DNA from 2 places in the Acinetobacter entericus genome. Region 1 is predicted to be linked to the other one. Evidence: predicted binding sites of a transcription regulator. Region 1 holds the regulator's gene; the other holds the start of a gene.
What was found. The regulator PhoB, encoded in region 1, activates phosphate uptake and scavenging genes when phosphate is short. The targets are predictions, from matches to a motif close to TGTCATNAANCTGTCATAA.
Positions count from the first base shown of each region.

Region 2: OKC24_RS00730 (inorganic phosphate transporter) is a predicted target of PhoB. The motif match lies at 5,595-5,613, and genes of this name have one in related genera.

Region 1 covers NZ_JAPEQW010000008.1:105,574-121,879, forward strand. The annotation lists gene OKC24_RS08285 (restriction endonuclease) at 1-119, shown strand, start outside; gene dcm (DNA (cytosine-5-)-methyltransferase) at 145-1,176, opposite strand; gene OKC24_RS08295 (GGDEF domain-containing protein) at 1,346-2,692, opposite strand; gene OKC24_RS08300 (pirin family protein) at 3,093-4,040, shown strand; gene OKC24_RS08305 (OsmC family protein) at 4,137-4,535, shown strand; gene OKC24_RS08310 (glutathione S-transferase family protein) at 4,626-5,273, shown strand; gene phoR (phosphate regulon sensor histidine kinase PhoR) at 5,353-6,711, opposite strand; gene phoB (phosphate regulon transcriptional regulator PhoB) at 6,752-7,462, opposite strand; gene OKC24_RS08325 (TetR/AcrR family transcriptional regulator) at 7,684-8,376, opposite strand; gene OKC24_RS08330 (SDR family NAD(P)-dependent oxidoreductase) at 8,623-9,459, shown strand; gene OKC24_RS08335 (TauD/TfdA dioxygenase family protein) at 9,645-10,586, shown strand; gene OKC24_RS08340 (Crp/Fnr family transcriptional regulator) at 10,721-11,437, shown strand; gene OKC24_RS08345 (TOBE domain-containing protein) at 11,538-11,753, shown strand; gene OKC24_RS08350 (putative porin) at 11,767-13,281, shown strand; gene OKC24_RS08355 (ABC transporter substrate-binding protein) at 13,312-14,361, shown strand; gene OKC24_RS08360 (ABC transporter permease) at 14,404-15,252, shown strand; gene OKC24_RS08365 (ABC transporter permease) at 15,267-16,028, shown strand; gene OKC24_RS08370 (ABC transporter ATP-binding protein) at 16,046-16,306, shown strand, end outside.
Region 2 covers NZ_JAPEQW010000001.1:135,088-151,393, forward strand. The annotation lists gene OKC24_RS00715 (endonuclease domain-containing protein) at 30-404, shown strand; gene OKC24_RS00720 (TIGR02391 family protein) at 498-1,328, opposite strand; gene metH (methionine synthase) at 1,506-5,195, opposite strand; gene OKC24_RS00730 (inorganic phosphate transporter) at 5,661-7,280, shown strand; gene OKC24_RS00735 (hypothetical protein) at 7,486-9,033, opposite strand; gene OKC24_RS00740 (hypothetical protein) at 9,218-9,385, opposite strand; gene OKC24_RS00745 (DUF7710 domain-containing protein) at 9,602-9,895, shown strand; gene OKC24_RS00750 (rhomboid family intramembrane serine protease) at 9,999-10,616, opposite strand; gene nfuA (Fe-S biogenesis protein NfuA) at 10,775-11,413, shown strand; gene OKC24_RS00760 (TonB-dependent receptor domain-containing protein) at 11,582-13,630, shown strand; gene OKC24_RS00765 (hypothetical protein) at 13,668-14,675, opposite strand; gene OKC24_RS00770 (alpha/beta fold hydrolase) at 14,715-15,749, opposite strand; gene OKC24_RS00775 (carbonic anhydrase) at 16,165-16,306, shown strand, end outside.

The DNA.
Region 1 (16,306 bases):
TGATAGATGGCGAGAAACTTACATCTTTGATGGTTGAATTTGGCTTGGGTGTGCAAGTTGAGCGAAGTTTCCATATTTATAAAATCGACCAAGACCGATTTGATGAAGATAATTTCTAAGCATGCAACATAAAGGAAGCTCTTATTACCCTGCCTTTCTCTGCTTCGGCATTTCATTCAAATCCAGCACTTTTAAAATCTGTTCACCAATGCGCTGAACCAGCGGCATGGTCACCGAGTTGCCTGCCTGTGTATATAAGGCGCAATTGGCCATTTTTTTAGGAAAATGCATTTGATCGACAGGATAGCCCTGAAAAGCAAAACACTCTTTGGGCGTTAATTTACGAATGCCATAATCATCTTTAATGATCGGCACATTATGCCCGCCAGAACCCATGTTCGCAGTCAGTGTGGGGCAAACATTGCGCTTATTTTCACGCACATACACCCGGCGCCATTGATAAACTTTGTCCATTGAGATTACGGATTCCGCCATCTTCGCGTAGTATTTATGATTTGGCCCATAGTAATATTTCTGATCCACTTTGACTTTTTCCAGCAAGCTGCGGATGGAGGCAGTTAAAGGGATTTCTTCAGGGAAATTGAATTCTTGATATCTCGGCACTTGTGCAGGATCTAAGGCCACAATAAAAATGCGCTGACGGTATTGCGGCACATTGGCATGCGTCATGCTGTTTAAGACTTTATGAAAGACGGTATAACCCAGCTCTTCCAGCGTATTACAGATGACCTGAAAGGTATTGCCGTGATCATGCGTCACCAGATTTCTGACATTCTCTAAAAAAAGCGCTTTGGGGCGATGCTTTTTGGCAATATTGGCCACATCAAAAAATAAGGTGCCTCGGGTCTCTTGAAAGCCCTTGCGGTGGCCGGCAATAGAAAAGGCTTGGCAGGGAAAACCGCCGCAGAGAATATCGAATGTCTTTGGAATTTCCGCTTTGGTGCTTTCTAATGTGATATCGCCTTCAGGCAATTCACCATAATTGCAAAAGTAAGTCTGCTGTGCGCGCTTATTCAATTCACTGGAAAATTCACAGCGCCCCTCAAGGTTCTGCAAGGCCATCCGGAAACCGCCAACACCAGCAAAGAGATCTATAAATGTAAATTTATAATCTTTAGGCTGTAAAAAAGGGGGGGGAGTCGGATCAGACAGCATTAAAAACTCAATCTCAGGGGATAAAAACTCACTTTCATTGTAATTAAAAACAGCAAAATAAAAAGGGTCAATCCGTTATTTAATGCATTCATAGAATGACTGTATTGCGGTCTGGTACTGCCGAAGTTCCGCTGCCGAAAGTGAAGCCAAACCCGTGTTTGACATAGATTTACATAATGGACCATGTGCGTGAGGCAGGATCCTTGCACGGATTAGGCAGCTTGATTGTATTTAAGGGCTTTTTATTTTTTGCTGGCGTTAATTTTGAGCGGGCGCTCATGGCGGGTTCGTAACGCACAACGCAATTCCGGCCATTTTCTTTGGCTTGATAGAGTGCAAGATCGGCCTGTTTGACCAGTTCATCCAAATCCTGCCGATGCGATTTTAATTCTGCAACGCCAATTGAGACAGTAAAGCTCAAACTTCTTTCTTTTAAATGCAAGCATTCATTCTGGATGCGCTCACGGATACGGTCGGCTATCAGCAATGCATCCTGAATGCTGGTTTCTGCAAGCAGGGCAATAAATTCTTCACCGCCAAAACGCGCCAAGACATCTTTTTGACGCATTTCTTTGCGCGTGGTGTCCGCAATGCTCTGCAAAACACGGTCACCGATATCATGCCCGTAGCTGTCATTGATTTTTTTAAAATAATCTACATCAAACATCAGCAGGCAGGTGCCGGCAGGCGTTGGCCATTCATGAATGCGCCGTTCAGCGACATGCACAAATTGACGCCGGTTAAATAACTGCGTCAATTCATCTGTATGCGCCATGTTTTTGAAACTGTGCAGATTCCAGTCATCCAGCAGGGAACGCAAGAAATTCCGGCGGCCATTTAAAGTGCTGTTCCAGCTGATATACAGGCTGAATAAAAGAATGGGGAAAAAGGTGAGAAAAAAGACAATCGCTTCCTGCACATGCATCAGCTGCTGCACACCGATGAGCGCAAAAATAGAGATGAACATTGTGCTGTAAAGGGCGGGTTTAAAACGGACCTGTATGCAAAGATTCGCAATTAATACAAAAATAACTGAAGCGTAAATATAGGAGTTGATCCACGGGCTGGAGGACTGCAGCAGCAAAAAAATCCAAAGTCCCATGCTGCAGGCGGTACTGACCGGTAAGATCAGATCCAGCAGAAGAATATCTTTTTTATATTTGAATAGATAGAATCCGGCAAGCAGTGATGCGGCGACGCAGCCGACACGCAGAAAAGCTGAGAGGTTATACATATCCGGCATAATGAAATAATCTGCAAAAAAATAGATCAAAAAAACCAGCTGGGCAATATAGTTGATGCGGCGAAGGAAAAAGCGCTGCTGCTGGTATTGGAAATCTAAAAAGGCCTGCTGAAAATGTGCTGGAATGGGCGCGTTATGATTTGCCAGTGCCTGTTCAATGGCGCTGCGGTTTTTCAGGCTGCATTCCGAAGGTTTCAGTAAATGCTGCTGAGGTTTGTGCTGTGCGGTTATACTGGAATGGCTTTTTTCACCAACCCTCAAATCTGCAGTCATACGCTGATCCTTTTGATTACGGCAGGAATGAAGAGGAATGTATTATGGATAAATTGGTTAAAAAATAAACTCACCAGATTTGGGTATTTTTTGGCATAAAGTATGACAAAATGTGTAGATATAGACTGATTTAAAATTCTGACACTTTTACGCGCTTTCTGCGGCGGGAACAGCATGCTAGATTAAAGGCAAAGATTTGCAGGGCATGGGGCCGAATAAAAACCGCTATTGTCCTATTTATAGCATTCACCGTATTGCCGGATGCATGGGCTTCACCTTCAGAATTGATTAAGATGCATGTATTCCATGCCGCGATTCAGCTATATGCCATTTCGGCTGTATATTCCTTTCAGCATCAATTGCGTTTGCAGCAAGACTTCGCCAGATTCAGGATAGCAATATGACCAATACCAATTACACAGAACTGTCATCTTCAGACGATTGCGAAAAATATATTAATCAATTTGTACAGGAATTCCCGCTGCGCAGCGCTGAAATTGGCCAGGGAACCGTGATCAAGCGCGCTTTGCCCAGCCGCCATAAACGCATGATTGGCGCCTGGTGCTTTCTGGATCACGCCGGACCTGCAGTGTTTCCGCAGGGAGAGGGGCTGGATGTTGGCCCGCATCCGCATATTGGCCTGCAGACCTTCACTTGGATGATTGAAGGCACCATGATGCATACCGACAGCCTGGGCACGAAACAGCTGATCCGTCCGCATCAGGTGAACTTGATGACGGCCGGCTACGGCATTTCACATACCGAAGTAGCGCCAGAAACTGAAACGCATATGCATGCCGCGCAGCTGTGGATTGCTTTGCCGGATGACAAAATCAATATGGCGCCGCGTTTTGATCATTACCCTGAACTGCCTGTGGTCAGTCAGGATGGTGTTGATTTTACTGTGCTGGTGGGCGAATTTTTTGGTGTCAAGTCGCCGGTTGCCGTACATACAGAGCTTTTGGGCGTAGATTTGCAGGCGCAAGAAAGCACCCGCACCCGCATTGGATTGAATCCTAAATTTGAATATGGCTTTTTGGCTTTAGAAGGCACGGCATCCATCAATGGCCATGAATTGACCGAAGACAATATGGTGGTTTTAGAGCCTGGGCTGGAGCGCGTGGACATTGAAATTCATGCCCATAGCCGGGTCCTGCTGCTGGGCGGTGAACCGTTTGAATCACCTATTTTGCTGTGGTGGAACTTTGTGGGGCGGACGCAGGAAGAGTTGAATTTAGCGCGCGATCAGTGGATTAATCATGATGAACGCTTTGGCAATATTCCAGACTATGAAGGGCCGCGTTTAGAAGCGCCGGCTTTTCCTGACAAGATGCGCGCCTCCAAGTAAACCGGCTGGATTGTTCAGACGCTGCCGCATGCGGCGCCTGACGGCTAAATGAAGTGCGCTGGCATCACAATAATACAAGATGAATAAGGACAAAAAATGGCTGTTATTGCAAATGCAACAGTAGAGACCCTGCCTGAACCGTGGTCAGGCGCAATCCGCAGCGGCAGGCATCAGCTGATTACGGACAAGCCGGAATCTTTCGGCGGTCAGGATCAGGGCTTGGCGCCCTATGATTTGATCTGCTCAGGGCTGATTTCATGCACCATGATTACCTTGCGCATGTATGCGCAGCATAAGGGCATTGATTTGGGCGCATTTCACGTTGAAGCTGATTTCTGCGCCAATAAAGAGGGCAGGGAATGGATTGAACGCCGTGTGCATTTTCAGAGCCCTCCAGATGAAGCGCTGCAGCAGAAGGTGCTGGATATTTGCAGTAAAACGCCCGTCACGAAAACGCTGCTGCGCAGTTTAGAAATTAACACTCAATTGGTTTAATCCGCTTAAGCCGTGCTGTCCCGCACGGCTTTTTACAGCGCCGCATTAATCCCATTCAATTCATGATCAGTTAAATAATAAGGATAAACCATGCTGACACTGCATCACTTAGAACAGTCCCGCTCATTCCGCATTTTATGGGCGCTGGAAGAATTGGGCCTGGAGTATCAGATTCAGTTCTACAAACGCCTTCCGAATTTTTCAGGCCCGCCGGAGCTGCTGGCCGTGCATCCCTTGGGCAAAGCGCCTGTGCTGACCGATGATGATCAGAGCATTGCAGAATCTGCGGTGATTTTAGAGTATCTGCAGGAACAGTTTGACGAATCAGGGCAGTTTGCGCCGAAAACACCGATAGACCGCCAGCAATACCGCTACTGGATGCACTATGCGGAAGGGTCACTGATGCCGCTGCTGGTGATGCAGCTGGTGATGTCCAATGTGCCGAAGCATGTCCCTTGGATAATTAAGCCGATTGCGCAGAAAATCAGTGACGGTGTGAAAGCGGGTTTCGTGCAGGCGCGCTTAAAAGACCATATTGCTTTTTTAGAACATTATCTGTCAGCGCATGATTATTTTGCCGGGCAGTTCAGCTTTGCTGATATTCAGATGAGCTTTCCTCTGCAGGCCTTGCAGTCGCGCACGCAAGGGCGATATCCGCATATTCAGGCTTTCTTGCAGCGCATCAGCAGCCGTCCAGCCTTTCAGCGCGCGCAGCAAAAAGAGCAGGCGCTGAACTGAGCGCGCACACGCGCCGATATTAAAAAGCCTGCTCAGTCAGCAGGCTTTTTAATCGTTTTTGATTTGACAATCAGACAGTTCAGCTGACGTGATACAGGCGTTCTTTCGGAAACACCACTTTGAAAATAGAGCCGCGGTTTTCTTTCGATTCAATTTCTAAATGCGCCTGATGCTGCATCAGCACATGTTTGACAATCGCTAAGCCCAAGCCTGTGCCGCCGGTTTGCCGGCTGCGGTCACTGTCGACACGGTAAAAGCGCTCGGTGAGGCGCGGCAGATGCTTCGGGTCAATGCCGATGCCGGTATCTTCAACCGTAAAATAGCCTTGCTCGCTGTCGTCGTGCCAGCCAATGGTCACTGTGCCGCCTTTGGGGGTGTATTTGATGGCATTGGTAATCAGGTTGCTGAAGGCGCTGGCCAGTTCAGTGTCGGAACCGATTAAATCGCAGTGGCTGTCAATGTCTAAATTCAGCTCATGGCCATAATCGACATTGTAGGCATGCGCATCGTCATACAGCTGGTTCATCAGGCTGGGCATATCAATAATTTGATTTTTGGCAATTTTTTTATCATTTTCTAAGCGTGACAGCAGCAGCAGGTCATTCACTAAAGCATTCATGCGCCGTGTCTGTGACTGCATCTGGTCAAACGCGCGTTTCCAGCGCGGGTTCAAATCTTCCTGATCGGTAAAGGTTTCGATATAGCCGCTGAGCACAGTAAGCGGCGTGCGCAGTTCATGAGAAATATTGTCGACAAAGTCTTTGCGCATCTGTTCCAGATTGTGCATGCGGGTCACATCATAGGCGACCAGCAGGCGGCTCTCGCCGCCAAACCGGGTCATTTTGACTTGCACATAATGTTCATCAAAACCCGTCGATTTCATTTTCAGGCCATCGGGCGCCTGATCAATATTGTTGAAATACTCAATGAAGCTCGGCTGGCGCAGCAGAGTCAGAATATTGCGCCCGCGGTCGGCGGCTTGAATGCCCAGCAGCTTTTCCGCAGCCGGGTTCCACCACTCAATTTGATGGCTTTCATCAATAAGGACTACGGCTTCGGCCAGCGCCACCAGTGAAGACTGCGCACGGTCAATTAAGCCGACCATTTCCGCCTGAACAATGCGTTCCTGACGCTGCGCGCGGTAAACATTGAACAGCAGCGCGCCCCAGATGCCGTCTAAATTAGGCGGCACATCATAAGGGCGGTTGGAAATCCATTCATTGACTAAATACAGCGAACGCAGCTGCAGGGCAAAGAAGATGCTGAAGGCCGCAAAAATGCAAATCCAGAAATACCCGATCCCAAGGCCAATGCAGCCGCCGATAATCAGCAGAAAAGCCAGCAGGCGCAAATCCTGCTTGGCAAAGGTCCATAAGCTGCTGTAGCGGAACTTCTTATGCTCTCGCGCCAGCTCAGGGACAGGGTAGGGTTCGTACATAAAATACTGCTAACCTAAAAAAGCTTGATCTTGAATGATATCAGCCAAGCGCAACATCTGCGCGGGTAGAAAAACGGTAGCCTGTGCCGCGCACGGTCTGCACATAGCGGTCTGCGCCGTAAGGCTCTAGAACTTTGCGCAGGCGGCGGATATGCACGTCAATCGTGCGGTCTTCAATATACACGTTTCCGCCCCAAACTTGATCCAGCAATTGCGCGCGGGTGTAGGCACGTTCAGGATGGGTCATGAAAAAAGCCAGCAGGCGGTATTCGGTCGGCCCCATTTCTAAAATACTGTCGCCGTGGCTGACGCGCTGGCTGACAGGATCTAAAATCAAGCCATTGGCATCAATGGTTTTCTCGCCGCCCAAGGCATTTGAACGGCGCAATACCGCCTTAATGCGTGAGACCAGCTCGCGGGTCGAAAACGGTTTGGTCATGTAGTCATCTGCGCCGGCATCCAAGCCTTGCACTTTATGGTCTTCTTCGCCGCGGGCGGTCAGCATGATGACGGGGATCTCAGATAAGTTCTCGTCGCGCTTCAAGCGGCGGCATAAATCGACGCCGCTGACGCCGCCAGGCATCATCCAGTCCAGCAGGACGAGAGCAGGGCGCTGGTCGACAATCATCTGATGCGCCTGTTTGGCATCTTCGGCTTGCTGGCATTGAAAACCGGCCATATCTAAAGAGGTATGGATCATTTCCCGGATCGGGAGTTCGTCGTCGACAATCAAAATGTAGTCATCTTTCACAGCGCAATACCCTATTTCATGTAAACGGTGGACCGTTTTATATTTATGACAGGCTTATTACAAAGATTAATTATGACAGTATCATTGCAAAAAGACATCGGGGCGCTATTTTTGAAAGATTTTGTGACAAATATTTGCGTAAAATAGCCGTTCAATTTAAAAATAAGCTTATGTTTTTTAAAAATTAATAAAAATTTTCCAACACTGTAAAATAAGTTTCATTATTTTTTCACTGAGGGCTCATGCTGAGAGAAGGTTTGCAGCAGGGAGAGGAACACAATGCTACAGGACGATAGAATTTCATCCATCGACTGCTTGAACCCGCTCATCACCCAGCGGATGGCGATTTGTGTGACATAGCCATTCAGCCCGGTCGCCACCAGCGAAATTTCCCGCTCTGAGCGTCCAATATTCGGCATCATCAGCATGACAAAGGCATGAATCATGCGGTCAAAGCGTGACATGGTTTCGTGAATGGTGGCTTGATTATGCAGTTCCTGCACCAGCATGGCATCAATGTAAATGATGCGGGCCATTTGCGGATTGTCTTTTAATGTGGTCAGCAGGGCTGTGAGGCCGGCTTCAATCATTTTTTTCGGATCTGAAGAGGCTTGCATAATCGCCTGCATGACATTCTGCTGCAGCTCATCAATCAGCTTTAAGAATATGGTTTGAAAGAGATTTTCGCTTTTTTTAAAGGATTCATAAAAATAGCGTTCGGTCAGCTTGGCTTCATTGCAAATGTCTTTGACCGTCACCGAAAAAAAGCCGTGCGTGCCATAGGCTTCAATGCCGGCTTCAATCAGTTTTTCGCGGCGCAGCTGCTTGCGCTCTGTCAGTGACAGGCCTTTGAATTGGCGTTCCTTGCTGTTTTTGGCGGGCTGCTTTTCTTCTGCCGCTGGCTGCTCTGTCATCATCATCATTTTAAGTTGAAACGGATCATTGTCATATCTTATCAATAAATCAGCCGAACACCTATGCCCATCCGCCTTATCCGCAAGTGCAATAGAGCGTCCCAAGATGATATTGACAATATGTATTGTCAAACCTATATTGAAGCAATGAGCTGAGACGAGGCTGCACAAATACAAGCAGCTGATGCCCCGTTGGGCAGAGTGCAAAAGCTTTAAGCTCAGAACCGTTTAAGCAAAGGAAACAGAATGAAAAATTTTAAAAATAAAGTCGCTGCCATTACGGGAGCAGGTTCAGGGATTGGCCAGCAACTGGCGGTACTGCTGGCAAAGCAGGGCTGCCATTTATCTTTAAGTGATGTGAATGAGCAGGGGCTGGCGCAAACGGCGGCGCTGCTGACAGACAGCAATGTGCGTGTCACCACCCAAAAAGTCAATGTCGCGAAGCTGGATGAGGTCCGCACCTGGGCGCAGGACACCGTGCAGAATCATGGTTCGGTCAATATGATCTTCAATAATGCTGGCGTGGCTTTGGGCTCTACGGTGGAAGGCGCCAGCTATGAAGAGCTGGAATGGATTGTCGATATCAATTTTTGGGGCGTGGTGTACGGCACCAAAGAGTTTTTGCCGCTGATCAAGAAATCGGGCGAAGGCCATATCATTAATATTTCCAGCCTTTTTGGCCTGACCGCGCAGCCGACGCAGTCGGCCTATAATGCCACTAAGTTTGCTGTGCGCGGCTTTACCGAGTCGCTGCGCCAAGAGCTGGATATGGAAAACAGCGGTGTCAGCGCGCTGTGTGTGCATCCGGGCGGCATCCGCACCAATATTGCCAATGCGGCAAAAATGAATGACAGCCTGCGCAGTCTAGGCATGAATCCGGAAAAGTCGGCGCAAACCTTCAATAAGCTGCTGCGCTGCCCGCCTGAAGAAGCCGCCCGCCAGATTTTAGAGGCTGTGCAGAAAGACAAGCGCCGCCTGCTGATTGGCAATGATGCTAAAGCGCTGGATTTAATCCAGCGCATCCTGCCGGCGGGCTATCAGAAAATTACCGCCATGGCGACCAAGCTGGGCCAAGGCAAATAAAGACAATGCAGAAGAAAAGCCCGCAGGTTGCGGGCTTTTTTACGGGGGGTAAAGCATTTTTTAATTTTTATATAGCAGAAATGTAGTATAGAAATGTCAATTTATTGACAGATTTGCCTCAGCCAATTCGGCATGATGATTTCACAGGCCCAGTGTCCTATAACAATTTTAAAGAGGAAATTTTCATGTCACAGCAATATCAGCATATTCAAGTTCGCCCGATCGGCGGCCGCATTGGTGCAGAAATTCAAGGCGTTCAGCTGTCTGCAGATTTAACGGACGAAGTGGTGCAAGAGATCAATCAGGCTTTGCTGAAGCACAAAGCGATCTTTTTTAAAGGCCAGCAGCATTTAGATGATGTGGCGCAAGAGGCATTTGCCACCCGCTTAGGCACGCCGCTGAATCATCCGACTGTACCTGTTAAAGATGGTTCTGCGCATATTTTAGAAATTGACTCACGCGGAGCGCGTGCAGATGCATGGCATACTGATATTAGCTTTATTGATGCCTATCCTAAAGCCTCAATTTTACGCAGCGTGGTGGCGCCAGAAGTGGGCGGCAATACAGTTTGGGCCAATACCGCAGCGGCTTATGCAGATCTGCCTGAGCAGCTGCAAGCTTTAGCGGACAGCCTGCGCACGGTGCACAGCAACAATTATGACTATGCGGCCAAGGCCAGCATTCCGCCAGAAGTCTTGGCGAAATATAAAAACTACTTTAACTCTACAGAATATGAAACAGAGCATCCGCTGGTGCGCGTACACCCGGAAACAGGCGAGAAATCCCTGCTGTTAGGCAGTTTCTTCAAAAACTTTGTCGGATACAGTCAGGCAGAATCGCGCAGTTTGTATGCGCTGTTCCAGGCATATGTCGAAAAGCTGGAAAATATTGTCAGCTGGCGCTGGGATGCGGGTGATGTTGCCATTTGGGATAACCGCGCGACACAGCATCGGGCGATTAATGACTACGGCGACCAGCACCGCGTTGTGCGCCGTGTCACGCTGGAAGGTGATATTCCTGTTGGCGCAGATGGGCTGCCAAGCAAAGTATTGCGTAAGGAGGTGAAAGAAGACCCTGCAAATTTCCGCTATAACAGCGAGCAGGGCATATATGAAAAAGCTTCATAAGAAATGCTGTTTTATTTGCAAACTTTGCATATAAAACGCTAAAGTTTGAAGAATAAATGATTCGTCAGTGCCGATTAATCCATCTAGTATATTTTTCTCTCATCAAAAGATTAAAATAATAGGATGGATTAATCATGGCAGCGCATGCAGATGTATCTATATTTTATAAACGTGAAGTTTATGAGGTTTTAAAGAAGGTTTTTAAAAACATATCGGATTATAAGATTCAATCTATTTTAGAAAATTCTAATATTAAAAAATATCAAAAAAATGATTTAATTTTAAGTCAAGAAAATAGCAGTGATGCACTGTATATTTTGCTCGATGGGATTATCCAAATTGGATATTTAAGCCCGTCGGGCCGTTTTCACGCCTTTAGTTATTATTCAGAAAAGCACTTGATTAATTTGCTGCCTTGCCTGAACTCGCAAGCGATTGACTATGATTATTATGCTTTTAATCAAGTGCGCATTTTGCAGATTCCCAAAGCTGTTTTTGTTGAAGAAATCAGTCATAGTAATGCTTTGAAGCAGGATGTGCTGGATATCTTAAGCCTGCGCATGCACTATTTAATTCAGCAGGTGAAGTTCTTGCAAGTGGCCAATTTACATCAAAAAGTTTGCAAAATACTGCTGGATTTGTCGATGCAGTATGGCAAAGCGCATGCGCTTGGGACGGAAATCCGCTTAAAAATTTCACAGCATGATTTAGCTGATCTGCTGTCATCTTCACGGCAAACGATTAATAAGGAAATTAAAATCCTTGCACAGCAGGATGTGGTTTTTTGGCAGTATGAAAATATTATCATAAAGAATAAAGATTATTTATCAAAACAGGTTTTATTAATTTAGTTTTATTTTAATAAAACCGATATAAAAATCGTTTTATATTATTTTTTAATTTTTTATAAATGCGTCATGATTAATTTCAAGCAAATAACAGGAATTAAAAATGACAATTCAATCTATTAATGTACGCAATCAATTAAAAGGCACGATTCAGGAAATCGTGAAAGGCGGCGTTGTTTCAGAAGTCGATGTGGTTACGGCCTCCGGCGTGTTTACCTCAGTCATTACCACCCGTTCTGTGATCGAACTGGATTTGCAGATCGGCAGTCAGGTGATTGTGCTGATTAAGTCCACCGATGTGTCACTTGCGAAGCTTTAGGTGGCGGTTCAGAATGAAACGAATTTATTTAAAACAAGGGGCAGCAGCGCTGACGCTGTTGAGTGCAAGTATTGCTTTAAGCCATGCAGATACTGATGTTGTGCAGCTGCAGCAGCAGGTTGTGCAGCTGGAACAGTCATTAAAACAATTGAAAACTGAGCTGAGTCGCATTCAAGGTGCAGACCAGGCTAAAGCGGACGGCGCAGAAGAAGCTGATGAAAATTTAACCGCAGATGCGGGCGCTGAAACTGGATCAGAAAGCAGTCTTGATGCTGAAGATGATCAAAGCTTTGTGACCCGTGCAGAGCTGCAGGGCCTGCAAAGCGATTTGGAAAATTATAAATATCAGGTGCAGCGTGAACGCGATACGAAAACTGCGCTGTCTACACGCCAGCTGCTGATTAATGGCGTGGTTCAGACCAAAGCATCTTATATCGATGAGCCGCAAGTCACACAGCCGCAGGGTGCAAATACAGGCAATGCGGTGAACAGCCGCCGCTCTTCCTTTGATTTAGGCGCGGTGCAGATAGGCTTTTCCGGCAACTTATTTAAAGATTATGAGCAGGGCAAAAACCTCGACTTTAACCTGCGCTTTGGCACGTCACCGCAGTCTGGCACCAATAACAGCTATTTGAACTTGCTGGATGCGCAGCTGATTTATAACGTGCTGCCGACCTTAAGCCCAGATACAGGCCGTTTATCGGTCACTTTGGGGCAGCAGCTGCTGCCCTTTGGCCAAGAGGTGCAGGCGACTGAAGATTTGAAGCCAACCATCAACAATGCCTTGTTCAGTTTGCCGGGTTATGGCTACGGCTTGGCTTTGCGTGAGGTGGGGCTGATTGTGCGCGGCGATGCGCTGCCGACGGTCGATTATGGCTACAACTACCGTTCTCCAATGATCAGCTATGCCTTTGGGATTGTGAATGGCAATGGCGCCAATAAGTCCGATGACAATGATGACAAAAACTTTGTCGGACGCCTGCGCTACACCTTGCCCGCCGAATACAACTCGTGGCTGCGTGAACTGAGCTTTGGCGTGTCGTGGTATCAGGGCCGGAGCAATTTATTTGAAACCAGCGGCGCCAGCGCATCCTTTGCCGGCAAAGGCGATGTGCTGCGCAAAGGCTTTGATATTTATTACAACCATCATCCTTTTGGCGCGACGTATGAATATGTACAGGGCGAAGACGATACCTATAGCAGCCAAAGCGCTTCTGTTTATAAACGCGAAAGCGAGTCACATACGGGCACGCTGTTTTGGAACTTTGGTGAGCAGTTTGTCAAGGGCTTCCGCAATCAAGGGCGTTATGACGACTGGTGGCCAAAGTCCTATCAGGCCTTTTACCGCTTTGACAGCATCAACCGCGACACCAATGCGGACAATCAGCTGATTGACATACACAGCCTTGGGCTCAATGCATTTTTTGCAGAAACCACCAAATTTCAAATCAATGTGAATCATGTGAATAACGAACTAATCAACAAGAGCTACAACGAGCTGGTCGCCCAGTTCCAGTACGGTTTTTAAACCTTATTTAAATTATTAGAGGAATTCCGCATGTCTTCATGGACCAAAATTTTATTCAGCAGCGTGATCGCTGTTTCTACACTCGTACCGGCGGTGCAGGCCTTTGCTGCTGAGGCTAAGCCTGCGGTCATCCGTTTTGCTTCGCCATTGGTGGGCACCGGCAACCGTCCTGTCGGTTACGGCAGCTACTATGCAACGGTGCAGACCCAAGGCCTCATTGAAAAAGAATTCCAAAAAGACGGCATTAAAATCCAGTGGAACAACTTCAAAGGTGCAGGCCCTGCAATTAATGAATCTTATGCCAATGGCTTGATTGATATTACTTGGCTTGGTGATTTGCCAGCCCTGATTGGTAAAGCCAGCCGTTTAGATACCAAACTGATTGCCGTAGCTGGGACGCATGACAATACCTATTTAATTGTGCCGCCGGGATCAACCGCCAAATCATGGGCAGATTTAAAAGGCAAAAGAATTGGCTTTTTCCGCGGTACCAGTGTGCATTTAGCATTAAATCAAATTATAAAAAAATATGGTTTTACGGAAAAGGACTTTAGATTTGTCAACGTCGATGGCCCTGTCGGCTACGCGGCTTTGGCCAGCGGCGATCTGGATGCATTATTCAGCAATCAGTCGGTATTTCCTGTGATTGACCGCGGTGTGGCGAAGCTGATTTACAGCTCTAAAAAAGAGCCTGCGCAGCTTCAGAGCTCAGGTTATGTTTTAGTGAACTCAAAGTTCGAGCAGAAATATCCTGAAACTGTACAGCGTGTGGTCAACGTGCTGGTGAAAGAAGCCGCTTGGGAGAGCAATCCAAGCAACAAACCGGCTTTATTTAAAACTTGGGCTAAATCAGGCTTGCCGTATAGCGCATTTGTCCGCGCCAATGACGGTGTGAATTTAAAAAGCCACAGCGCGCCAGTCTTCAATAGCGCCAGTATTTCCTTGATTAAGCAGAAACTCAAAGCAGGTCAGGACTTAAAGCTGATCCGCGGTAATTTTGATGTCGATCAGTGGATTGAGCCGAAATATCTCAATAACGCGCTGAAGAGTCAAAACTTACAGAATTTCTGGACACCTTGAGTGCTGGATCAATAAGCCTTGGTTTCTGAAAGGAGAGATCTGATGCTGCAAGAATTAGAGCTGGATAGCGCAAAACCGATTGCGAAGCCTGAACCGCTGCTGGCGCTGAAACGCCTGCTGCAGCCTGTGCTTCAGAGTAAAGCCGTATTGTGGAGTGTAGGCCTGATTTTCCCTTTGCTGCTGCTGTACACATGGCAAATCGCGGTGGAGCGCAATTGGGTCAATACCTTATTGCTGCCGCCGCCAGAGCTGGTCTGGATAGCGCTGAAAGACCTGTACAGCAGCGGTGAGCTGTGGAGCAATCTCAGTATCAGCCTGAGCCGCATTGGTTACGGATTCAGTGCCGGCATTGTGCTGGCATTGGCTCTGGGCCTTGCCATGGGGCTGTCCCGTACAGCCGAAGCCTATATTTGGCCGACGTTTAAAGTGATTAACTTAGTGCCTGTAGTGGGCTGGATTCCGTTATTAATTCTTTTAGTCGGTATCGATGAAGCGCTGAAAATTATTCTTATTGCCAAAGCCGCTTTAGTCCCGATGACCATCAATGTTTTTAAGGGCGTGCGCAATATCTCACCGCAGCTGATTGAGGTTGCAGATGTCTATCAGCTGGGCACGTGGTCCAAGTTTAAAAATCTGGTGCTGCCGGGCGCTTTCCTCAGCTTTATTGGCGGCCTGCGCTTATCGCTGGCCAGCGCATGGGGCGCCTTAGTTGCGGTCGAGCTGCTGGCGTCCAGCGAGGGCATTGGCTATATCATGGTCTATGGGCGGCAAATTTTCCAGCTGGATGTGGTATTGGCAACCGTTGTGGTGATTGGACTGGTCGGCTTTGCTTTTGATGTTTTCATCCGCCTGCTGCAAAAACAATTCCGCGGCTGGGATCAGGCCAATTAACCGGAGCAAGAAGAATGAAAAATATTGATTATCGCGGTTGGATCATCCCGCTGGTGCTGTTCATTGCATGGTCGGCTGCGGCCGCTTGGAAATGGGTTGATCCAGCTTTGCTGCCAGCACCCAAAGAGGTGGGCAAGGTGCTGCTGGAGTCGGCGCAGTCCGGTGAGCTGTATGAAAATGTCATCGCCAGTTTGCTGCGCAATACGGCAGGCTTTATTGCAGGCGGCGTGATTGGCGCTGGTTTTGGCTTGCTGCTCGGGCTGAATGTCTGGCTGGACCGATTTTTTTCGCCAACTTTAAATGCCATCAAGCATGTCGCAGTTTTTGCATGGATTCCGCTGATGATTATGTGGTTTGGCCATGGCGAAGTTTCCAAAGTGATTTTTATCAGTCTGGTGGTGTTCTACCCGGTGTTTTTTAACACTTATGACGGCGTCAGAAATGTGCCTGTGAAAGTTAAAGAAGTGGCGCAAATTTTCCAGCTCAATCCTCTGCAGACCTTTTTTAAAGTGATCTTGCCGGCTGCTGCGCCCAGTATTTTTGCGGGCCTGAATATCGCTTTGGTTTTTTCATGGGTGGCGACCGTGGGCGCAGAGTATTTCTTTGTTTCAGCTGTGGGCGTGGTCAACCCGATTATGGACGGCCAGAACTTATTTAAAATGGAAGTGGTGCTGTACGGCATGCTGATCATTGGCGCAGTCGGCCTAGTCTTTTCTAAAGCCGCGCAATTTTTTGAACAATACAATTTACGCTGGCGTCAGGCTGCGCAGAAATAACAAGAAGCGAGAACATTATGAATCAAGCAGTACAGCATCAGCCGCATGTGCAAATCCGGCAGCTGGATAAATACTTTCCCAAAGACGGACAGGACTTAAAGGTTTTAGAACAGATTCAGCTGAATATTCAGCATGGTGAGTTCATCAGCATTGTCGGCAACAGCGGCTGCGGCAAATCTACGCTGCTGCGCCTCTTGGTCGGGCTGGATGCATCTTTTGATGGTCAAATTTTAATTGACGGTCAGCCCGTAAAAGGCACCAGTTTAGAACGCGGCATT
Region 2 (16,306 bases), on a different contig from region 1:
AGAAGATTAGAAAAACCAAGTGAGTTGTAATGCAGCCTTATAATAAAAATTTGAAACAACCGTCTCGTGATCTTAGAAATAATATGACTGATGCTGAAAAGCGTTTGTGGTCAAAGCTTCGCGCTAAGCAAATTTTAGGTTTGCAGTTTTATCGGCAGAAGCCACTTTTAAATTTCATTGTGGACTTTTATTGTCCTGCTGCCAATGTAGTGATTGAGTGTGATGGTGGGCAGCATTTTACCGATGAAGGTTTAGAAGCTGATCGGGTTAGAGATGAAACTTTGGCGCAGTTGGGGTTGAAAGTGCTGAGGTTTGATAATGGGGAGGTGATGAGGGAGATTGACGCGGTGGTTGAGAAGATTTATTTATATTGTTTGAAAGAATCTCCCTCTTGCGAAACATAGTTTCTCATCTTTAAAAAGGAGGGACTTCACGTGAATTTGATGATGGTATTGATTCGCGGGGTTCCTCCCTTTTTAAAGGGAGGTTAGGAGGGATTAAAGATATCCTTCATAGATTTTTTTAGCTTCTACAGTTTTATCAAGTTTTCGATGAATAAGTGAAATCATTGATAAAATATCGAGGGCATCTAATTCATTTATTTCCCAAGTTATTTTAGGAGCATGTGCTGTAGTATTTCTAAATGTTCCAAATACACCTTTGAGTAAGTTCATAAACCCTTTTTGTTCACTTTCATGGCTTTCAGTTGTTAGATTATTCAATGCTAAATAGGGGATTTTCCCCTTATAGGAAAATGCTTCATCAACTAAAATACCTCCATCAGAAGTTAAGTTGGTTTTTATTCTAATTTTCTCTGCAATGCTTTTAGTTGCTTCAAATACTGCATGAAAGTAATTATCAACAAGTAATTCAGCTTTACAAAAAGTAAGTACATCATGATGTATTTTTCGATCTAATAATGTTTTTCTTAAATTTTGAGCTCTTTCTTCAGCTTCAGAAAATGTTTTTACGTGATAAGTTTGTTTGAAGTCACCACTTTCAGTAAGTTCTAATCCTTTAAATGCAAGGGCTATATTGAGCTGATTTCTAGTTGTAAAAAACCATTCTTGATTTTGGATATGTCTTGAAGGACACATCACATGTTTTAAAAAATTGAGAATATTATTAGCACATTTGTCATTATTTTGCTTTAAAGCTAAGGCATCGTATAAACGCTTTCGTTTAGTTGAATTTAATTGAGGGTCATAAATATTACACTCTGCCAAGTATTTGGAAATTTGAGTACCTGTTAAACCAGTATTTGTTTCACCTAGAATATCAGATATAGATTCTAAACTTGCTAGTTTAAATGCTTTTATAGTCGCCATTATTTTTAAAGATGAAGTGAAAAATTATGACTTGAATTTAGCAAAAATAATCATTTATTTCATTATATTAATCCCTCCCAACCTCCCTTTAAAAAGGGAGGAGCTGTCACGTCACTCATTTGATACGCAAAAGTTCCCCCTCTTTTTAAAGAGGGGTTAGGGGAGATTTAAAAAAACTTAAGAAACCGAATCATCCAAATTAGGCGCTAACCAACGCTTCGCTTCATCCAGTGTCCAGCCTTTACGAGCCGCATAATCCTCAAGCTGATCGCCTGCGATTTTACCCACGTTAAAATATTCAGACTGTGGGTTTGCATAGTAAAAACCGCTGACACTTGAAGGCGGCCACATTGCAAAACTGGTGGTTAATTCTGTACCAATTTTAGCTGTTGAATCTAACCAACTAAACAAAGTCGCTTTCTCAGAATGCTCTGGGCAAGCCGGGTAGCCCGGTGCAGGACGAATCCCCACATACTTCTCTTTAATCAAATCTTCATTGCTTAAAGACTCAGACGCTTGGTTGCCCCAGAACTCTTTACGGATGCGCTCATGCAAATGCTCCGCAAACGCCTCGGCAAAACGGTCACCTAAAGATTGCGCCAAAATTGCAGAATAATCATCGCCTTTGGCTTTATACTCATTTGCCAATTCTTCTGCGCCAAAGATCGACACGGTGAAACCACCTAACCAATCCTGTGCTTGATCTTTAGTGGCAATAAAATCCGCCAATGACAAGTTTGGCTTGCCCGTCACTTTATCTGACTGCTGACGGATATGATGGAAGGTATACGTCACTGCAGCGCCATTTTCATCGTACACTTCTACAGAATCTGCTGCAGAACGGTTGGCAGGGTAGATGCCAAACACTGCACGCGCATCGAAGCGTTTATTCTCAATGATGTCTTTCAGCATCTCTTGCGCTTGATTATACAAGTCAGTCGCCGCTTCACCGACCACTTCATCTGTTAAGATTGCTGGGAATTTACCCGCCAAACTCCAAGAAATAAAGAATGGTGTCCAGTCAAAATATTCCACCAACGTTTCAAGCGGATAATTGGTGATAGTCTGCGTGCCGATAAAGTTTGGCTTGGCAGGCTTATGGGCTGTAAAGTCAATTTTCAGGCCATTTTCAACAGATTTAGCATAAGTCAGCTTGGCTGCTTTCGGCTGCTTATTGGCAATACGCTCACGCACTTTTTCATATTCAGCACGCGTTTCTTCAACAAACTTTGGCTTCATTTCTTTAGACAATAATGTTGTTGCAACACCTACCGCACGGGAAGCATCCGCCACGTAAATCACTGCATCATTTGAATATTGCGGGTCAATTTTCACCGCAGTATGCGCTTTTGATGTGGTGGCGCCGCCAATCATCAGCGGCACATGGAAACCTTTACGCTGCATTTCTTTGGCGACAAACACCATTTCATCCAGCGACGGTGTGATCAGACCTGACAAGCCAATGATATCGACATTTTCATCAATCGCTGTTTGCAGAATTTTCTCCGCAGGCACCATCACACCCAGGTCAACGATGTCATAACCGTTACAGCCCAGTACCACACCGACGATATTTTTACCAATATCATGCACGTCGCCTTTTACCGTCGCCATCAGGATTTTACCCTTAGGCTGCGCACCGGTTTTTTCAGCTTCAATGTACGGGTTTAACCATGCTACCGCTTGCTTCATCACCCGTGCAGATTTCACCACTTGAGGCAGGAACATTTTACCTGAACCGAACAAGTCACCGACCACGTTCATGCCGTCCATCAGCGGGCCTTCGATCACATCCAAAGGACGTACCGATTTTAAACGCGCTTCTTCGGTATCTTCATCAATATATGTGGTGATACCTTTGACCAAAGCATGTTCAAGACGTTTTTCGACAGGAAGTTCACGCCATTCCAAGTTTTCAACTTGCTTTTGCGCGGCGCCTTGACCGCGGTATTTTTCAGCGACTTCAAGCAATTTTTCAGTTGCATCATGCTGACTTTCACCTTGGTTCAGGTTCAAGATCACATCTTCAACCGCAGCTTTTAACTCAGGGTCAATGTCATCGTAAATCGCCATTTGACCTGCGTTGACAATCCCCATGGTCATGCCTTGTTTGATGGCATGATAAAGGAACACAGAGTGGATCGCTTCACGCACAGGCTCATTGCCGCGGAAGGAGAACGATACGTTAGACACACCGCCTGAAATCATCGCATGCGGCAAGTTCTGCTTGATCCAGCCTGTGGCTTCAATGAAGTCCACAGCATAGTTGTTGTGTTCTTCGATCCCTGTCGCCACAGCAAACACGTTCGGGTCAAAAATGATGTCTTCCGCAGGGAAGCCCACTTCATTGACCAAGACATCATACGAACGCTTACAGATTTCTTTTTTACGCGCAGCTGTATCCGCCTGACCATTTTCATCAAAGGCCATGACGATAATCGCAGCGCCGTATTGACGGCATAAACGTGCTTTAGCTACAAACTCGTCATACCCTTCTTTCAGGGAAATCGAGTTTACGACCGGCTTGCCTTGTACGCATTTCAAGCCTGCTTCAATGATGTCCCATTTCGATGAGTCAATCATGATCGGCACTTTGGAAATTTCAGGTTCAGATGCAACCAGATTGAGGAAATGCACCATCGCGCCTTGCGAATCCAACATCCCTTCATCCATGTTGATGTCGATGATTTGCGCGCCGGCAACCACTTGCTGCAAGGCAACATCCAGCGCTTCGGCAAAGTTTTCTTCACGGATTAAACGCAGGAATTTTTTCGAACCCGTCACGTTAGTGCGTTCACCAACGTTCACAAACAGAGAATCATCGGTAATGTTGAACGGCTCTAAACCGCTTAAACGGCAAGCAGGTTTAGTTTCAGGCACTTGGCGCGGCGTGATGTCTTTCACGGCATTGTAAATGGCGCGGATATGATTCGGTGTTGTACCGCAGCAGCCGCCAGTGATGTTAATCAGGCCGCTTTCCGCAAATTCTTTGATAAATGCCGCGGTTTCTTCAGGGGTTTCATCGTAGCCGCCAAAGGCATTCGGCAAGCCCGCGTTTGGATGCGCTGAAACAAAAGTATCCGCCACATCGGAAATGGTTTTGACATGCGGACGCATCGCGTCTGCACCTAGGGCGCAGTTAAAGCCAATCGACAATAAATCGCCGTGGCGTACAGAATTCCAAAACGCTTCTGCCGTTTGACCGGTCAGTGTACGGCCAGAGGCATCGGTGATGGTGCCTGAAATCATCAACGGCAATTCACGGCCGATTTGATGGAACACTTCTTTAACTGCAAAAATGGCCGCTTTACAGTTCAAAGTATCAAATACAGTTTCAATGAGCAGAATATCTGCACCGCCTTCAATCAAGGCATGCGCCGCTTCAATATAGTTTTCTTTCAGTTCATCAAACGTAATGTTGCGGAAAGCAGGGTCGTTTACATTTGGAGAAATTGAGCAGGTGCGTGAAGTTGGCCCAAGCACACCTGCCACAAAACGCGGCTTGTCAGGGGTCGAATATTTTTCACAGGCTGCTTTGGCAATGCGGGCCGCTTCAAAGTTAATCTCATGGACAAGCTCTTCCATGTGGTAATCCGACATGGAAACTTTCGTGCCATTGAACGAGTTGGTTTCAATAATGTCTGCGCCGGCATCCAAATACGCTTCATGAATGCCTTGAATAATCTGCGGCTGAGTCAGCACCAAAAGGTCATTATTGCCTTTGAGGTCAGATGCCCAGTCGGCAAAACGCTCACCACGGTAGTCGGCTTCTTCGAGTTTATGGCGTTGGATCATGGTTCCCATTGCGCCGTCAATAATCAGGATGCGTTGGGCGAGAAGCTCTTTTAAGGTGGCAAGTGTCGACATTCAAAACTCTCAGACGGTTTTTAAAAACGTGCAATATATTAACAGATTGTCAATATGATTACTGATATTCATGGTTTATGCGGCCGTCAAAAAAAAGATATTGGATGTTTTTTCGGCAGCTGAAGAGTAGCTGAAGCATGTTGCTGTTCTGATGGTTCAGTTCATGATTTTGCAGCATTGATCGCGCATCATAGTGTTTTGTTAAGCGGTAATGGCAATTGTGACGGAAATATTTCAAAATAATTTCAGTGCTGAAATATTTCAAACTGTAAAGCTGCTGATCTTGATATATGGATTTAAATATTTGAAAAATAATAATTAACATAAATTCTTTAGCGGTATTTGGGTGCGGAATCAGATGCAATAAAGTATGAGAAACTGCTTTATATGACAGCGCTTTGTCATATAATTGTCACAATTAAACTGAACAATATGGGGATTCTTAAATCCTCCATTCCTGCTTGCATGAATTCTAATCAAACTCCCGTAGATTCAGCACAACCCTCGACAGCCGTTAAGTCGACGAATGTTCATGTGCCTACACCGAAATTTTTTATGCCGGTTTTTTTGACGGTAATAATTTCGACGCTGATTTATATCGGCTTTCAATTAACTTCTGATTTGGCACACGTTCCCGCATTAAGTCTTTATTCAATGATCTTATTGGGAACAGCGTTATTTATTGCACTCGGTTTTGAGTTTGTGAATGGTTTTCACGATACAGCCAATGCTGTAGCAACAGTCATTTATACCAATGCATTATCTGCGCCTGTCGCAGTGATGTGGGCGGGTTTTTGTAATTTTCTGGGTGTCATGGTGGCCAGCGGGGCGGTCGCCTACGGCATTATCGCTTTGCTTCCTGTTGAACTGATCATGAATGTCGGTTCAGGCGCCGGTTTTGCCATGGTTTTTGCCATGCTGATTGCTGCGATTCTGTGGAACTTAGGCACTTGGTTCTTAGGCATTCCAGCATCAAGTTCACACACTCTGATCGGTTCGATCCTGGGTGTCGGCATTATGAATTACCTGCTGCATGCTGGCGCGGGCGCCAGCGGCGTCGATATGGAGCAAGTGCTTAAAGTCGGTAAGGCGCTGCTGTTTTCTCCATTGATTGGCTTTGCATTTGCAGCGCTGCTGTTTCTTTTGGTGAAAAAAGTCTTCCGCAAACAGCTGGAGCTGTTCCATCCGCCTGAAGGCAATAAGCCGCCGCCGCCATTAATCCGTGCGATTTTGATTTTTACCTGCACAGGTGTGAGCTTTGCGCATGGTTCAAATGACGGTCAAAAAGGCATGGGCTTAATCATGCTGATTCTGATTGGCTGCGTGCCGCTGGCGTATTCTTTAAACAAGAATTTAGACAGCAAGCATATTCAGTCATTTGAGCAGCTTTCTGCTCAAACAGCGGCGATCATTTATCCGCAGCATGCTGATATTCCTGATGAAAAGGCGCGTGCAGTCATTACCAAATATATTCAAACCAAAGAAGTGAATGCGCAAGTGGTTCCGGCTTTGGCAAGTTTGACGGATCATTTGGGCGAACGTGTGGCAAAATATGGCGATGTGCATGAAATTCCTGAAGCGGAAATTTCTGTCATCCGCAATGATATGTACTTGAGCACAACGGCGTTTAAGCGTTTAGACAAAGCGGATCAGCTTCCGGCGATGGATGCGGATCAGAAAAAAACGGTTAAAGAATACCGCAGCAATTTGGATTCATTCCTGCAGTATATCCCGACTTGGGTGAAAGTTGCGGTGGCGCTGGCTTTAGGCCTGGGTACTATGGTGGGCTGGAAGCGCATTGTCGTCACCGTGGGTGAGCGTATTGGTAAAAACCATATGACCTACGGTCAAGGCATGTCTGCTGAATTGGTGGCAATGTCGACGATTGCAGCGGCTGACGGTTTAGGCATGCCGGTATCAACCACGCACGTATTGAACAGTGCGGTTGCCGGCACCATGGTGGCGAATCGTTCTGGCTTAAATATGCAAATGGTCCGTACGATTTTATCGGCGTGGATCTTTACATTGCCGGCTACGATTTGTTTATCCGGCGCGTTGTACTGGATTTTGCTGAAAGTATTCTAAAGCCTGTTTTTAGGTCTTCAGTACTGATAGAAAAACGCTGCCAATGCAGCGTTTTTTTATGGGAAATAGTGAGAGGCGGCGCTTAATCTCAGCCGTATTGGATGGGCATTTTTCCGCAGTATTATCTTCAATTTTGACTATTTAAAGGCTGCGCCCTGATCCCTGCAGATGTTTTAAACTGTACATAGAAGAGGGCAGCGGAGCCTTACTTTTTCAGTTTTGCCAAGACTTTATTTAAGGGCAATTTATCCGCAGCAAAGCCGTATACTGCGGCAAAAGGCAGGGCTGTGCGCGCTAAATATGCCACACGCCATAAGCCGCCATGATTGGCGCCTTTCATCATCAGCTCCAGCGGATGCTGCAATTCTACTTCCGGGTTGGCTGCGGACTGTGGATTGCGCAGGTCATGAATCCATAACGCCGCCATGATGGCATTGGTAGTTTCGGGTTTAAAGGCTTCCACATCAAACAGGCTGGCGCCATTAAAAGCCGCTTTCAGCAGCGGATTTTTAGTGACTGAATGCGTGGTAGTTGATGGCGCAATATTGATGCTGACGCGCTGGCCATTTTGACGCGCCAATGTCGCGCGCCATTGCTGAATGCGTTTTGCCAGAGCATAGTTTGGCCCCTGCTCAACCACAAGACAGTCAGCAATGCCATATTTTTGCCCATTTTCAGACTGAATCACACTGTGCAGGTTTTGCTTGAAAAAGTGCTGGCGCGAGAGGGCGGAAATGCCCGTGCTGATCAGCTGCTGCGCTTTGGAGCGCTGCGTGAATTTATCAGCAGACGCATGGATCACTTCTTCAGGCACGGCATATACATCAGTCGGGGTGCACATATACATCAGGCTGGTGTCGGCTTTCTGCGCGCTGACATACTGCATGATGGCATCCATCGCCATGGATACGCGCACGTGCTTTTCACCGTCTAAATAGGCAATGGCGGCCAAATCCAGCTGATGTTCGTTTTTCACCAGCCACTGTGCAATTTCAGGAATCTGAGTCAATAAATTTGCGCCGAGTTTTTCTTTTAAAATGGCTGTTTCGGTATTTTGCGGCATGGCCTCGGCTGAAGGCGCATACAGAGTGGCATTGCCTTGCTGTACGGTGTCTAAAATTTTGCTCCAGACACGGCTATTGGGCAAATCCAGCGCAACAATATTGGCTTTCCATTTAGACAGCCAGGTTAAAGGGCCTGCTTCAGACGCAGCGCCAAATAAGACCATGGTGCGGTCAGATAAATCAAACCATTCAGGATGTGACGCCGCCTCACGTAAAGCATCAGCATGGCTCGGTTCAATAATGCCGTCATCCTGCCATTTCTGGATCTGCGCCAGCAGCGCTTCACCTTGCAGTTTTTGACCATGATAGGGCACATACCAATCGGGCGCTGCTTCACTTTCACCTTTGAGTTTAACCGTATATAAAGGCTGGGCTTCCAGCTGCATAACATCTTTCAGCAAATGCTTCTGGCCATTGCGGAAAAATTCAAAGGTGTGATGCGCCTTATTTAAACCAGCTTCAGCAATTTCAAGCGGCTTTTGGCTGTTTTGAATGCCATGTTCCACCAGCGCTTTAAAATATTGCGGATACTGCTTGCGCCAGTTTTTTTCAGCGGCAGCTTTTTGCGAAGCGCTGTGATCTACACTGGCTAAGGCTTCGGCAATAATTTCCCGCCCTGCTTTAGAGGTGCTGGGTTTTTGCTTTTGAGATGGATTTGGAAATTGAAGACCGTCTAAAGAATTGGACATGCAAAATATCTCACCTGATCTAATCATTACTATACAGATGTATACATTATCTATGCCAAATTAAATTCCTCGGTGGCATAAGGTTCCAAAATTTGATGATTTATCGTGAAATACGCAGAACTTTAGTGGTATGAAATACTTTAAAAGCCTTCAGCTTGAAGGCTTTTTTACAGTTTAGCTGTATTCAGCAGTGTCCTTTTTTAGCTTGGCCGGGCGGACAGAAATCGCCATGGCCATGCGGGTGAGAGCCGCGGTCTGGATCGACAATAATACTGCCTTCCCGCGTATGAACTGCGCAGGCTGATAATAGGCTGCAGAAAATCATGCCGAACATTAAAGCTGTTTTTTTCATATGAAATTTCCTTTTTTATTCTGGTCACTTTTTATGATAAGCGGATTTTGGTGAAGATCCAGATGAAATTTGCAGCGGAATGCCTGAGTGGCCTGCAATTTGTTTAAAACTACACCTGCTTACAATTATCTGGCATATTTAATAAAAAATAATTGAAATGTGACTTGAGTCACATTTATGATTTAAGCAGAAAAACAAGAAGAGCAGGGTGGCTTTATGAATAAATCTAATCAAGTCTATGTCTTTAATGGGCAAAAATCAGGTTTGGCATCGGCTGTGTTTTCCAGTTACCGTCAGGCTGAATTTTGGATAAAAAGAAATTATTTAAGCGGTATTTTAATCGAGTATCCATTGAATGAAAGCTGCTATGACTGGGCAAAAGCTCAAGGCCATTTTAAAGAACGCTCCGCCATAGACCGTGCGCCCATTTTCATCGCTAAATTTGTGTCTGCCTATCAGCGGAACTGGCATTTTGCGAATGGCCAGCTTGTTGAAAATATTGATGGATAATCAGATCTATTGAAACTGATCAAAACCGCAATTTTCAAAATAAAAAAGAATTCCGCATACCGCGGAATTCTTTTTTATGGCCGATCTTGATTATTGGAATGTTCTAAAAAGGAATCTGCATTAACTTGTTCAGGAAGTGCGGCAGCAGGCGAGGCTCAATAATAATGGTCATAATCACGCCATAGGCTGCGCCCCATAAATGCGCGCTGTGGTTGATATTGGAATTGCCGCGCTTGCCGGACCAAACGCTGTAAGCCACGTACAGCACTGCAAAAATAATTGCGGGCACAGGGATGAAAAATACGAAAATCAGTTTCCACGGTTCAAATAGAATATAGGCAAACAGTACTGCAGAAACTGCGCCAGACGCGCCCAAACTTGCCCAGCGCGCATCATTTTTATGCTGCAGATAGCTCGGAATAATCGCGGCGATCAGCCCGCCCAGATAAAACAGCACAAAGCCTAAATCAAAAAAATACTGGCGGTAAAAGGATTCGATAATGCTGCCGAAAAAGAACAGCGTAATCATATTGAACAGCAGATGCGCGCCGTCCGCATGCACAAAGCCGTGCGTGATAAAGCGGTCGTATTGCCCGCGCTGCATGGCTGGCGGCCAAAAAATCAGCCGGTTCATGAGGTTCTGATTTTGGAATGCCATAAAAGAAACAATGACCGTAATAATGATTATAGTGACGGTATGGTTTAAATGTAAATCCAGCATAAATTGGCGGTCTATTGATCAATATTTGCTGATCATAATGCCATTAAATGCCCGATAAGCGTTAGCTTTCAATATAATTCCGACAATTTTGGTTGATTTTTTCGTAATAAACCGCATCTTAAGCTAAAATAGCCGCTTCAGCTTGAGGAAATATTGTCATGTCGACTGAGAACAACAGCACAGCAGTTGCTGAAGAAATTCCAAACCTATTGATTACGCCAACTGCTCAAGAGTATTTGAAGGATCTTTTGGATAAGCAAAACACGCCGGGTATTGGTGTGCGTGTATTTGTGGAAAATCCGGGTACGCCTCGTGCTGAATGTTGCATGGCTTACAGTGCGCCTGAAGAAGTTGTGCCGACAGATTATAAACAGGATTATCCCGATTTCCCTGCCTTTGTCGATGCGCCATCCATTCCTTATTTGCTGGATGCTGTGATTGATTACAACAAAGACCGTTTTGGCGGGCAATTAACTTTCCGTGCGCCAAACTCTAAAGTGCCGCGTGTCGGCCCTGATGCATCAGTAGAAGAGCGCATTACTTATGTGCTTCAGTCTGAAATTAATCCGGGCCTTGCAGGGCATGGCGGCAACTGCGCATTGGTTGAAGTGGTTGAAGATGCCGAGCATGGATTAACAGCTGTGCTTAAATTCGGCGGCGGCTGTCAAGGCTGTTCATCCATTGACCTGACTTTAAAGCAAGGTGTAGAAACTACGCTGAAACAGCATGTACCTGAACTTGCACGTGTTGTGGATCAAACGGATCACAGCAATACGGAAGGCGCTTATTTTAAATAAGCCATTTGAATAAACAAAAATAGCCTCAAGTTTGAGGCTATTTTTTTACACAAAATGAATGCTTATAATGATAATAATTATCAATATTAATTGCATTATGTTTATATTTTGTTAATATTGCCCGCAAATTTACTTTATTTCTCCATTATTTTTTGTGGGTATACGTATATGAATAAGCCGTTATTACAATCCGCTTTGGCTTTTGCCGTGATGTCAGCAATGAGTGCAGCCGTTCATGCAGAAGGGCAAATGGTGCAGGAAAATGTGACAAAATTAGAAACCATTGTGGTAACAACTGCGGGCGGCTTTGAACAAAATATTGCAGACGCGCCTGCGTCAATCTCAGTCATTACTGGTGAAGAATTACAAAAAAAATCATATACCGACGTGATTGATGCAGTCAAAAACATGCCGGGCGTATCCGTGCAAGGCGGCGGCAATAATAAAGAAATCACCATTCGCGGCATGGGCGCAAGCTATACCAAGTATCTTATTGATGGACGTCCTGTCAGTGCCGGCAGAGCTGTGAACGGCAATGGTACGGATGGCGGGAAAATTGGCGCCTATTTGCCGCCAATTGACATGATTGAGCGTATTGAAGTGGTTCGTGGCCCAATGTCATCCCTGTATGGTTCAGATGCCATGGGCGGTGTCATTAATATCATTACCAAAAAAGCGTCTTCGAGCGATTGGCACGGCAGTATTTCTCCAGAATATACAAAATCAAATAATGACTATGCCAATGACAGCTATGGTGTTGGTTTTTATGCCGCTGGCCCATTAATTAAAGATAAATTGTCATTAAGCTTGGACGGCAATTTCCAAGGCAATGATGAAAGTGACTATGTTGGCGGCGAGGGGCAAAAATCAGGTTCGAGTGAGTCTGAAAAGAAAGTCAGAAAGTTAGGCACTGGATTGGTTTGGAATGTCGATGAGCACAATGATATTGGCTTGCGCTATGACTTCACGGGTCAGCAGTACACAACGACACTGGGTAAAAGTGTTGGTGCAGCAAGTGAAGCATCGACCAATGAAAACGAAAAAGAGATGTATACCTTAACGCATAAAGCGCACTACGATACATTCAATATTGATTCATACTACCAAGACGAAACAACCAAGAAAGTGTATAGCGGTGCTGTAGCAGATGAAAAGCAAGAAGACTTAAAAGTATTTAATACGCAAGGCACGTTCTTCTTGGGGAATCATACTTTAACTGCGGGCGGTCAATACCAAACAGAAAAAATTACCGATACCACCAATGGTTTAGCCAGCGTTACGGGCTTGACTACACTTGACCGCTGGCTCTTTGCTTTGTACGCAGAGAATGAGTGGAACATTACGGATGATTTCGCGTTAACACTTGGCGCTCGATACAATAAAGACGAATATTTTGGTGGAGAAATCACCCCGCGAATTTATGGTATCTATCATTTAAATGATGTCTTAACTTTAAAAGGCGGGATCAGCACAGGCTACAAACAGCCGACGATTAGTCAAATTTCTGAAGGTTTTGGCAGCCGTACAGGTAAAGGCAGTGCGGTGATTATCGGCAATCCTGATTTGTCTCCAGAGAAGAGCACCAGTTACGAGTTAGGCTTTAATTTTTCAGATCCAGAGCTGGGTTTAAGCAGCAGCTTAATGGTCTTTAAATCAGACTTTAAAGATAAGATCGTGGAAGACCGTTTGTGTGATACCCCAGGAACCACAAACAGCTCACCTGTTCAGGACTGGAAATGTTCAGCAAATGGCAAACCATACCGCTTTGTCAGCCAAATGAAGAACGTTGCAGAAGCTGAAATGAAGGGTATTGAATTCGCTTTAGATTATGATGTGCTTTATAACTTGCGTTTGAGCACAAGTTACACTTACACAGATTCAGAGCAGAAGAGCGGCGAGTTTAAAGGTCAGCCTTTAAATAAAATGCCAAAACACATGCTGAATGCTGGTGTGGATTATGATGTTTCAGACCGCTGGAATATATGGATGGATTATAACTATCGCGGTAAAACCAGTGATTATTTAAGCCGCACATCAATGAGCAGCGGTACACCGGCTTATGGCACCATTGATGCTGGTGCAGTGTATAAAGCGAGCGAAAAACTGAGCTTAACTGCAGGCGTATATAACCTTGCAAATAAAGAAGTGACCAATAGTGAATATGATATTGTCCTAGATGGCCGAAGATATACTGTAGGTATGAATATCAGATTCTAATCTGCAATAAAAAAGCCGCGTAAAGCGGCTTTTTTATTTATTCAGCTATGGCTAAAATTTTTAATGTGGTTTCAGCATAATAGAACTGCTCTAAATAATGCCGAGCACGTTCACGCAAATATTCTGAACGGATCATCTGCTGAATGACAGGGTTGAGTAAGCCTTGCAGCTCTGTCTCAATCAGCGCCTCATCAATGTTTAAATCCCGCAGCAATAAATCAAAAGGACGCTCTGCATTTCGGATATACCACGCATAGACGCCGTCATGCACTTGCTGTTTTAAATATCCGCTTTGACGGATAAAGTCCCAAATCTCTGCACCCATGCCAACCGTTTGCGGTAAATCTGGCACTTCAATATAGTTTTTCAGCACTGACACCGGCATGGCTTTAATTTTATGCCACAAATTGGCCTGAAAATGATACAGCTTATGATCGTCAAAGTGCTGATTGAGGACAGTTTCACTCATTTGGCTGAGTTTAAGAATATTCTTCTGCAGGTATTTGCCGACAGCATCATCTAAATTGGTATCGGTGACATTTTCTAAAACTGACTTGCCCATTTTCATAAAACGCGACACGCCCGGGACGCTTTTTGCGATAACCGAATTATCTAAATAGTCCTGAATGGAGTGCTGAATCAGCTGGCTGATCATGGCGGAAAAAGCCGGGCTATTGACTACGGTCTTAATCAAGCGCTGGCGGTGGCCGCTTTTGCTGGCCACATATTGCGCAATTTTATCAATAGTCAGTACCGAAATAACATCCGCAATCTGCGTGGTTTCATTGATCGGGTGAATCAGCGCGAATTTAATGTGTTCTGCAATTTGTTCTATCAGAAAACCGCTGGCAGGCGTGTCTAAAATTTGCTTTTCAATCAGGCTGTGGATTTGTTCAAAAGACCACAGCTGCTGCAAGGGCTGCTTTCTGAACCAGTGATAAAAATTTAAAAACTCAGATTGGACAGTGCCAGATTCAGCAAAGGTCTGGTCTAAAAAATTAAGATGAGCTTCGATCAATTGCTCAATCATTGGATTCTGCTGCATGCTGTCCCTGAATCCCCAGTCTATTTAAAACCGGGTGAATTAGTTTAAAGGAATAAGTTTATCCATCAGTGGATTTTTAAACTTCTGGCTTTTTGCAAGGAATGGCAAGTAATGGTCTGCAACGGCCTGCTCCGCTTCAATAATGGGTACATGGCCCACATTGTTAAGGATGACAGGTGCTTCAGCGCGTTTCAATAATGTTTTTAATTCATTTGCCGCTTCAACATTAATAATTTTATCCTGCCTGCCCCATAGAATCAGCGTTGGCGCTTCGACTGACTTGGTTAAGCGGGCAAAGCTGTCTGGGGTATAAATCCGGTTTAAAGTGACCACCTGATCAATCATTTTCTGAGTTTGCTCCGCTTGGGCAATCAGCTGCTGTTCTTGCGCTTGCTTGAGCTTAAAAGGCACAGCAGGCGGATTTTGCATCAGCTGGTGCATCACGCCGTCAAAATCACCCGGCTTGGATACAATCAGCTGCTTTAAGGAGGATGGATTCTGCGTATAAGGCGTCAGCGCATGCTTATAAATGCCGGCGCTGTTCAGCAGAAATAAGCTTTGCGTATCAAATGGATACTGCGCAGCATAAACCGTCGCAATCGAACCGCCCAGTGAATGTCCAGCAACATTCAGCCGATCTTCTATATCAATTTTTTCAACAAACTGGCGCAGCTGCTCAGTGACGTTTGGAATGGAGATGTCAAAATTTTCAGGAACTTTCGTATCGCCATTGGTGGGCAAATCGGGAATGATGACATGATAATAGGGCGTCAGATAGTGCGCCACGCGACTCCAGTTGTCTCGGTTTCCAGCCAGCCCATGAATCAGCAAAATGGAGGGGTTGGCGCGGGAGCCGCCTTCATTATAGCTCCATGTAATATTGCCGATCTGCACTGTTTTTGAGCTGAGGCCGGCGGCTTTGCGTTCCTGCACTAAATAGTTTTGCAAAATTGCGGGCTGAGCAGTTGCCGCTGGGTGATTGCCGGCGGCAAAGCTGGGCTGAGAAAATATGAACAGGCCGCAAAGGCTTGCACATTTCAATACCCGGCCGAAAGTCGAATGTAGTCCCTTCATTGACTGATGTTACCCCTAAAAAACAGCAGGAATTTGTTCTTTCATTTATTTAAAAATTAACTGAATGAGCACATTCGCTTAATTGAATTATTTATGAAGATAATTGTAGTTTAAATGTTGTGATTGTCACGCGCAGCTTTTTGACGGAGTTAATTGAGCTTGAATAAAATGTGAACTGTGTCTTGAAAATGACCGAAAAAATTAGATCAAAATATTTCGGATTGGCATTTTCTTCCTATTTATTCCCAAAATATCCTGCGATGGGCAGCGGAATGCAGAAAAAAACATAGCGCAGCTGCAAAATTGATCCTGTGAAAATATGCGTGAAGAAAAGCCGATTCTCAGCTGTTTTTGCAAGTGACATTCACCAGACAGGGGATTAAAATAATCCAACTTAAAATCAGGGTGGAAGACCATGCTAACAGCAGAAGAAGCTTTAGATCGTTTAAAAAAAGGGAATGAACGTTTTGTAAATGGTCAAACGCAGCATCTTAAGCTTTTGACGCATCAGCAGCGCGCAGAAATGGCGGAAAGCCAAGAACCGTTTGCCATTGTAT